Regions from separate parts of the Pelagerythrobacter marinus genome, predicted to be linked through region 1. Evidence: predicted binding sites of a transcription regulator. Region 1 holds the regulator's gene; each other region holds the start of a gene.
The links. Region 1 encodes LexA, which represses DNA repair genes until DNA is damaged. Its sites were predicted from a motif close to GTTCCNCNCTTGTTCT; they were not measured.
Positions count from the first base shown of each region.

Region 2: T8T98_RS01100 (DUF7146 domain-containing protein) is a predicted target of LexA. The motif match lies at 709-724, and genes of this name have one in related genera.
Region 3: uvrA (excinuclease ABC subunit UvrA) is a predicted target of LexA. The motif match lies at 1,305-1,320, and genes of this name have one in related genera.
Region 4: T8T98_RS01215 (S24 family peptidase) is a predicted target of LexA. The motif match lies at 1,299-1,314, and genes of this name have one in related genera.

Region 1 is NZ_CP139719.1:935,533-937,732, reverse strand. Features, by position in the region: gene T8T98_RS04400 (molybdopterin molybdotransferase MoeA) at 1-405, shown strand, start outside; gene lexA (transcriptional repressor LexA) at 488-1,201, shown strand; gene T8T98_RS04390 (ComEC/Rec2 family competence protein) at 1,301-2,200, opposite strand, start outside.
Region 2 is NZ_CP139719.1:225,616-227,815, forward strand. Features, by position in the region: gene T8T98_RS01090 (thermonuclease family protein) at 1-26, opposite strand, end outside; gene T8T98_RS01095 (lytic transglycosylase domain-containing protein) at 91-675, opposite strand; gene T8T98_RS01100 (DUF7146 domain-containing protein) at 913-1,728, shown strand; gene T8T98_RS01105 (strawberry notch family protein) at 1,804-2,200, shown strand, end outside.
Region 3 is NZ_CP139719.1:1,065,370-1,067,569, forward strand. Features, by position in the region: gene T8T98_RS05080 (M3 family metallopeptidase) at 1-494, opposite strand, end outside; gene thpR (RNA 2',3'-cyclic phosphodiesterase) at 617-1,150, opposite strand; gene uvrA (excinuclease ABC subunit UvrA) at 1,331-2,200, shown strand, end outside.
Region 4 is NZ_CP139719.1:256,184-258,383, forward strand. Features, by position in the region: gene mobF (MobF family relaxase) at 1-580, shown strand, start outside; gene T8T98_RS01215 (S24 family peptidase) at 595-1,230, opposite strand; gene T8T98_RS01220 (ATP-binding protein) at 1,656-2,200, shown strand, end outside.

The DNA.
Region 1 (2,200 bases):
ATCGCCTTCTGGCGCGTGGCGATCCGGCCGGGCAAGCCGCTGCTCGTCGCCCGGCGCGAAGACACCCTCGTCCTCGGCCTGCCGGGCAACCCGGTCTCCGCCTTCGTGACCGGGTTCCTGTTCGCCCTGCCGGCGCTGCGCGCCATGCTCGGCGCGCCCGATCCCCTGCCGCGGGCGGTGCCCGTGCCCGCGGGGGCGGACCTGCCGCCTGGCGGCGCGCGGGGGGAGTTCACGCGCGCCGTGCTGCGCGAAGGCCGGGCCGACCCGATCCGCCAGCGCGACAGCAGCCTGCTCGCCCAGCTCGCCCGCGCCGATGCGCTGATCTGGCGCCCGCCGCACTGCGCCGCGACGAAAGCGGGAACGGATGTTCCGGTCTATCGCCTCGAAAACGGCGCAATTGCTTGACTTGCCAAGCCGGGTTGCCTAATTGTTCCGCATTCGTTCGCAACCGCGCACGATCGTGTCAGGCGACCAGGGAGATTTCGCCATGCTGACGGCAAAGCAGCACGAGCTGATCCGTTTCATCCAGCAAAGGCTGGAGGAAACCGGGATCTCGCCTTCGTTCGAGGAAATGAAGGAAGCGCTCGATCTCAAGAGCAAGTCGGGCGTTCACCGCCTGATTTCCGCGCTCGAGGAACGCGGCTTCATCCGTCGCCTGCCCAACCGCGCCCGCGCGCTGGAGGTTCTGCGTCAGCCGGAGGATTCGACCCCTGCCGCGCGCGGCGCGAAGGCCGGCGGGGCCGCGGCCGACAATGTCGTTGACCTGCAAGGGGCCGCCGCCGCCCGCGCGGAAAAGGCCGTGCCCGAGCCGGCGAACGACGTGATCGAGATTCCGCTCCACGGCCGGATCGCCGCGGGCGCGCCGATCGAGGCGCTCGAAGGACAGAACAGCCTGCCCGTCCCCGCCGCCCTGCTCGGCCCGGGCGAACACTACGCGCTGGAGGTTTCGGGCGATTCGATGATCGAGGCGGGGATCTTCGACGGCGATTTCGCGCTCGTGCGCCGCACCGATGTCGCGCGCGACGGGGAAATCGTGGTCGCCCTGGTGCGGAACGAGGAAGCGACGCTGAAGTACCTGCGGCGCGAAAACGGCATGGTCCGGCTCGATCCGGCCAACGGCGCCTACGATCCGCAGGTCTACCGGCCGGACGAAGTCCAGGTCCAGGGCAAGCTCTCGGGCCTCCTGCGCCGCTATCACTGATCGCCCGGGCGGGTCGCCGGGGCATCCCTCCGCACCGGCCCTGGCCGGAGGACAGCTCTCTTGCCGGCCCTGGCCGGAGGACAGCTATCTTGCCGGCGATCAGTCGCCGAAGCCCCGCCACCAGCCGTGCTGCCCCTGGCCCTGCGCGACCGTGACGACGCGGGGCCGGTCGAGGTGGAGCGCCAGCCCGCCGGTCTGCCGCAAGAGGCGGCGGTCTGCCTTGAGCCAGCGCGGGCGGCAACTGCGCGGGAGGAAGCGATCGGCCACGACCACGTCGGCCTGCGCGCAAGCCCGGGCCAGCGCGCCTTCTTCCACCAGCACCGCGCTGCGCGCCATCAGCAGCGTCCAGCGGCGACCGTCGCGCCTGATGGTGAGGACGCAGAAGTCGCGGCTGCACCGCGCGCCCGGCCACTGCGCGAGCGGGACCGGCGCCCCCTCGATACCGGCGAGTTCGAGCAGGTTGTCGCGCGCATAGGCGCTGCGGCTGTCGCGCAGGACCAGCAGACGCTCGCCTTCCCCGACGATCCCGACATGCCGCCCGTCGGCCGAAACGAGGACATCGGGCGGCGGGGTCGCCGCCAGCAGGAGGACAGTCGCCATGATCGCCGGGACCAGCCCGAACAGCCGCGCCCGGCCCCGCCACAGCGCCAGCCACAGCCCCCCGCCGACGAACAGCGCCATCGTGCCCGCCCCCATCTGCGGCGCCAGCTTGACCGCCCCGGGGCGCTCGGCGGTGAAATGCGCGATGGCAAGCAGGAGGTCGAGCGATTTGCCCGCCATCCACCAGGCCGGCGCACCGGCGCCCACGACGTCGAGCGCGAGGGCGAGCGCGATCAGCGGCATCGAGGCGAAAGTGACGAGCGGGATCGCCACCATGTTCGCCAGCGCGCCGTAGACCCCGGCGCGATGGAAATGGAACAGCACGATCGGCATCAGCGCGATCTCGATCACCAGGCCGGTCGCCAGCAGCATGGCCGCGCGGCGGGCGAACCAGGCGAT
Region 2 (2,200 bases), 710 kb from region 1:
AACGGCTCACCGGGGGTCTCATTCACTAGCGTTGTCCGTTTTCATTCCGGCACATGATTTCAGACAATAGCCGGAAATCAGGCAGTTTCGTCAATTGTACGTACCAATTGCTTGCCAACGTCCCAACACGGACCGGACATATTGCGGTGTTTCACCGTTGCTGGGAATGCCGCGTGATCGGGAGACGGCACCTGGGCCCGCATTGTAACCAGCCAAGGCCAGGTGGACCGCGTCGAACCGGTCCAACATATCGCGAAGATACCGGGCGCCACCGTCGATCGATGCAAGAGGGTCATGACGGTTCCGGACGCCCAGTTCGCGCGCCGTGGCCGGCATAAGCTGCGCCAGCCCGGCAGCACCGGCTGGACTCACAGCCATCGGATTAAAGCGGGATTCAGCCCAGATAAGAGCACGAAGCAGGTTGGTCGGAAGCCCGTAACGGCGCTCAGCCTCGGCTATCGCCGCCATATACAGGCTTTCCCGATAGGATATGTTTGCTGGCTCGGCCTGGTAGATTGCAGGAAGATATTGCCTTGCCGGCTGCTGGTCCGTCTTCGGCGGAACGACCGCGTGTTCGAACAAGGTGAAATCCTGGGCGCGGACTTGCTGAGAGGAGGTCGCGATCATTCCCAAACAGGCGACCGCTATCGCGGTCCGACGATTGAGGCGGGTCATCTCGAGTGGTGCTCCATTGATTCGAATCGATATAGAACATAAGTAGAACATATGCCTGTAGGAAAGCAGCGAATGCCTGCCTTCGGGAGAGGAGAGGAACGCTGATGAGGGGGCCACTTTGCTTGCTGAGGAGCTCGCATGTCCCTGTCTGTCCAAGCTCATCCCAACCGGTCGCTTGCCGGGACCGCCCGTCGCATTTGTGAATCGCGAGGGGGCAAATGGTCAGGCACAAGGGGCATGGCCTGCTGCCCTGCGCATGATGACCGCACGCCGTCACTCGGTGTGTCGCTCGGTCGACAGGCTATCCTTTTCCATTGCTTTGCGGGATGCGATCAGCAGAGCGTATTGTCTGCATTGGCGCGTGAAGGTTTCGAGGCACCGGCGCTTTTTTCAGGTTCTGCGACCACCAACGAGCCCGAATCGACCAGCACCCGCAAACCTTCGGCGGCAGCGCTGAGGATCTGGCGCGATGCACAGCCACTGCGTGCCAGTCCGGCAAAGGCATATCTTGAAAGCCGCGGCATCCTCGCCGCATCTCCGGCGCTCCGCTTCCATCCACGAACGCCGCTTGGCCCGAAAGGACGGGCCCGTTTTCTGCCCGCCATGATCGCGGCAGTCAGCCTCGACGAGGGCCCGATCGCCATCCACCGCACGTTCCTGTCTACCGAGGCTTCAGGCAAGGCCGCTTTCGAAAAGCCGAAACGCGCGCTCGGCGCGCTCGGTGAAGCTGCTGTTCGTCTCTTCGCTCCAGTTTCCGGCAAGCTTGGCCTTGCCGAGGGGGTCGAGAGCGCGATGTCGGCCTATGCTCTCACCGGCATTCCCGTCTGGGCGACCCTGGGCAATGAGCGCTTCGGTCTCGTCAGCGTGCCTGAGAGCGTGACCGAGCTTCACCTCTTCGTCGATCACGATGCTGGCGGCGAGCTGGCCGCGTCGCGTGGCCTAGCCGCTTATGCCCGCGATGGGCGGACGATCCACGTTCGCAAACCATCCTCACGCGACACCGACTGGAACGATGAACTTACAGCATGGCTGCGCCGCAAGGCGGCGCGGTAGAGGAGAGAGAGCTTCTCGAATTCCTGATCCGGCAGAGGGCGTGTCCCGATGCCTTCATCAGGAGGACGAATTGCCATGTTTCAATCAGACCTGTTTCCCGCCGGCGAGCAGTTGCCGTCCATGCCCTTGGCCTATGCCATTGGCACCCGAGTTGCCGCGCTTCTTGCTTCGGGACGTCATCTTACCCGTACCGACATTTCCGGGCTGTTCGCCGAAGAGACCGGTGTTCTGGATTGGGGAAGCGCCTGGACCATCGACGACTACAACAGCGCGGTCGAGATCGGCGCACTACTCTGGCTTCGAGAGTCCTCACGGATCGATCTGGCGACGAATGTACACGAAGCCGAAGCGCGGTTCGACTGGCTCGAAGCAGCCTTGCCGCCACGGCACGTTCGCAGCGAAGCACAGGTCGAGCTCCAGCAGTTCTCGACCCCGCCAATGCTGGCCTGTCTGATGGCGAAGGCCGCAGCTG
Region 3 (2,200 bases), 130 kb from region 1:
GTCATCGCCGCGCGGTTGTCGTACACCGCCTTGACCCGCTGGAACAGCACCGGATCGAGCGTGATCGCGTCCGAATGCTGCGACAGCTTGGGGCCGATCTCGGCCTGGACCGCGTCGAGCGTGTCGTTGGTGTTCGCGCCGGTCAGCGCGTAGAACACCGTCGCCACCCGGCCGAGCATCCGGCCCGAGGTTTCGAGCGCGACGATCGTGTTCTCGAACGTCGGCGGCTCGGGGTTGTTCTTGATCGCCTCGATCTCGGCGCTGTGGATCGCCATCGCCTGTTCGAAGGCGGGCTTGTAATCGCTATCGTCGATCTGCGTGAAATCGGGCGCGTGGAACGGCAGGCTGCTCGGGCGCGCGAAATAGCCGGTCGCCTCGGGAATCGCGCTCTCGGCAGCGGCAGTATCGGCGGAATTCACGGCGCCCTCCTCAATCGTGGAGCACCCGGCGAGTGCGAATGCGATGGCGGTGGTGGCCAGGATATGGGCCTTCATGGTCTCTCCAATCGTGTGTCGGGCCGGGCGCGGGGCACCGGGCAGGACAGGTTTGCTGCTGCGCGTTGAACCGGAGATCGGGGGCGAATGCAAGGACTTGCCGACGAACGGCAGGCGCCGCGTCAGCCGAGGGGGAAATCCTCCAGCCGTGCGTAGTCCGATCCGCCCGCCGTCAGCCGGCTTTCATAGAGCGCGAAGCATTCGACGGGCCAGGGTCCGGTGGCCAGCAGGGCATTGTCGGCCAGCCAGCCGCCGATCGGCCCGCTGGAGGCATTGAGCCGGGCAAGCGTGACGTGGGGCACGAACTTGCGCGTTTCCGGCGCCAGGCCGGCCGCGCGGCAGGCGCGTTCGACCCGCCGCTGGAGAATGGCGAGCGGCTCGCTCGGGGCGACGGCCGCCCAGACCGCGTGCGGCCGCCCCTTGCGCGCGAAATGCCCGACCCCGCGGATCGCGAGTTCGAAGGCCGGCGCCCGCACCGCGGACAGCGCGGCGACGAGATCCTCGGCCACCGGCGGATCGATCTCGCCGGCGAAACGCAGGGTGAGATGCAACTGCTCCTCCCCCTGCCAGCGCGCGCCCTCGATCCCGTCCATCGCGTCCAGCAACCGGTCGCACACCGTTTCGGGCAGGGGCAGGGCAACGAACAGGCGATGCATGCGCCCCGCCTAACAGAACCCGCGCCGCGCGTGGACCCCGTTGGGGCGGCACGCGTTGCATCACCGGCGACAGGCCCCACATCCAGCGCCGCCCCGCCGCGATCGCGGCTCCCGGGGGCGGGCGGTCCGCGCCCGTTGCCCCACTTGACCCGGGCGAACAATTCAGGAACACGGCTTCGCATGGCACTTACCCAGATTTCCGTCCGCGGCGCGCGCGAGCATAACCTCAAGGGCATCGATATCGATCTGCCGCGCGACAGCCTGATCGTGATCACCGGCCTTTCCGGCTCGGGCAAGTCGAGCCTCGCCTTCGACACGATCTACGCCGAGGGGCAGCGGCGCTACGTCGAATCGCTCAGCGCCTATGCGCGCCAGTTCCTCGAGATGATGCAGAAGCCCGATGTCGAGCATATCGACGGGCTCTCACCCGCGATCTCGATCGAGCAGAAGACCACCAGCCGCAACCCACGCTCGACCGTCGCCACCGTTACCGAGATCTACGACTACATGCGCCTGCTGTGGGCGCGCGTGGGCGTGCCCTATTCGCCCGCCACCGGGCTGCCGATCGAGGCGCAGACCGTCTCCAACATGGTGGACCGGGTCATGGGCCTGCCCGAAGGCACGCGGCTCTACCTGCTCGCGCCGGTGGTGCGCGGGCGCAAGGGCGAATATCGCAAGGAACTGGCCGAATGGCAGAAGGCGGGCTTCACCCGCGTGCGGATCGACGGCGAACTCTACGCGATCGAGGAAGCGCCCGCGCTCGACAAGAAGTTCAAGCACGACATCGAGGTGGTGGTCGACCGGCTGGCGGTGAAGGAGGGGCTGGAAACCCGCCTCGCCGAGAGCTTCGAAACCGCGCTCAAGCTCGCCGATGGCCTCGCCTATGTCGATCTCGCCGATGGCGCGGTGCCCGGGCGCGAGGGCGAGGGGAACACCGCCGGCGGCGCGATGAAGGGCGCCGGCATCCCCGCCAACCGCATCGTCTTCTCCGAGAAATTCTCCTGCCCGGTCAGCGGTTTCACGCTCGAGGAGGTCGAACCGCGGCTGTTC
Region 4 (2,200 bases), 680 kb from region 1:
GCGTTTACGGCCGGGCGCAGACGATAGCCGCCTGTCGCTCTTCGAACGCAAGCCGCTGTCAATCATCGAGGGTGACAAGATCCGTTGGACCGACAACGACCACAAGCGTGGGCTGTTCAACGCCGACCGTGCGAGGATCGTGGCCATCGACACAAAGGGCGTCTTGGTGGAGACATCAGCGGGGAAGGAGCTCCGCCTGAGCCGCGGCGACCCCATGCTCAAACGCATGGACCTCGCCTATGCCCTCAATGCGCACATGGCGCAGGGACTGACCTCTGATCGCGGAATCGCAGTGATGGACAGTCGCGAACGTAATCTCGCCAATCGGAAGACCTTCTTGGTCACGGTCACCCGGCTTCGCGACGGCCTTACGCTGATTGCAGATAATGCCGAGAAACTCGGCCGGGCCATCAAGTCCAACAGCGGCGATAAAGCGTCGGCCGTCGAAGTAACGCAAAGGCTCAAAGCGGCAGCTGCCAAGGGGCTTTCGCAAGACAAGGATGTTGGCAGCGCTTCGCAGGCAAGTGACAAGCCCGAACTCACCAAGGAAAGGGTAAAGCCTTTCGAAATCGGGATCTAAGCCAACGGGAGCTCCTAAACCGCGCGTCCGAACCAGATGACACGCCCGACCACCTGGATTTCGGACCGATCGACATCATCCCAGCTGGGATAGGCCGAATTATCGCTGCTGATGGTGATCTTGCGGCCACCTGGCTTGAGCGTCACGCGCTTGACCACCAGCGCATCATCGGCGCGCAGGACATAGATGCCGTCACGTAGCCGCGAACCTTGGTCCGACGCATCGACCAGTACTTCGTCGCCATCGCTGAGTGTCGGCTCCATGGAGTCGCCTAGGACATGGATGATCGAGAGACTGGCGCTCTTTGCCCGGGTCAGCCGGGCAAGCCAGCGTTCGTCGAAGCCGAAGCGTGTATGGGCGGTCTCGCTTTCGGCAATCGCTCCAAAGCCCGCTGATGCATCGACATTGAGTACGGGTATTTCGATCAGTCCGTCACGCATTGGCGCGGCCGGGCCGCCCAAAACTTGCTCGTCGACCCCGAAGAAGCTGGCAAGCGTGCGCCGGTCATCATCGTCCAACTTGCGCGGCGAGCCGCGCTTGATGAACTGCTGAATGTAGGACGAGTTTCGTCCGATCATCCGCGAGATCGAGGAATATCCGAGCCGTCGCTGCTGGATCAGGCGATCGAGCTCCTCTCTGACATGTTCCATCGTGTCGTTCCTTCTGACGGTCTGAGGAGAGAAGGAAATCTCCTAGACTCGATGGAACCTTCCTACTAAGAACAAAACAGGAACACAAGTGCTGAGTGAGTCGAGGAAGGCCATGAAATTGCTGGATCGCATTGAGCGACACCTGAAGGAATCGCACATGTCGGCGACACGGTTTGGTCGTCGCGCGGTTGGCGATCCACGCTTTGTCTTGGACTTAAGACAGGGAAGGCGGCCGCGGCGACGGACCTTGGAAAAAGTTGAGGTCTATCTCAGGCATGCAGAGGTGCGAAACGGAGACGGTCTTTGAACGCAAGTCGTTTGTCAGCTTTCATTTAACGATCATCCCGCTAAGTTCGATACCGTTCGACGCGGGGGGTAGCGGGCTGGATTTCAGCAAAGGTGCCCTCTTTTAAGGGGGCGGCTAAGTGAATGATCTGATTAATCAACCCGATGCGCCACGGCTCATTTACGGGCTTCGGGACACAGGCTACAGTTTCAATACCGCCGCCGCTGATATCATCGACAATTCAATCGCGGCCAATGCGACCGAGGTCAATGTACGAATAGAGTTGGCCGAAGACGGTCGAAAATTCGTGTGCTTCGGTGATAATGGTGATGGCATGGACAGCGAGATGCTGTTCGACGCTATGCGTTACGGGGCACCTGCCAGAGCTAATCTTGCCAGTCTCGGCAAGTTTGGCCTTGGTCTCAAGACGGCATCCAGTTCGGTCTGCCTTAGGTTTACGGTCATTTCCCGTCAGTCTGATAAGGCTGACTTCGCCAAGCTCGCATGGGACCTCGAGCATGTCGAAGAGCAGAACCAGTGGGAAATGCTCCGCGAAGAGATGACAGCAGATGACTACGAGCTCTTCGAAGAGCTTTGCGGCGACAAGGGCACGCTTGTGGTCTGGTCCAAATGCGACCGTCTGCTATCGAAAGAATACGACGATCCGGGTGGCGCGAGGGAACA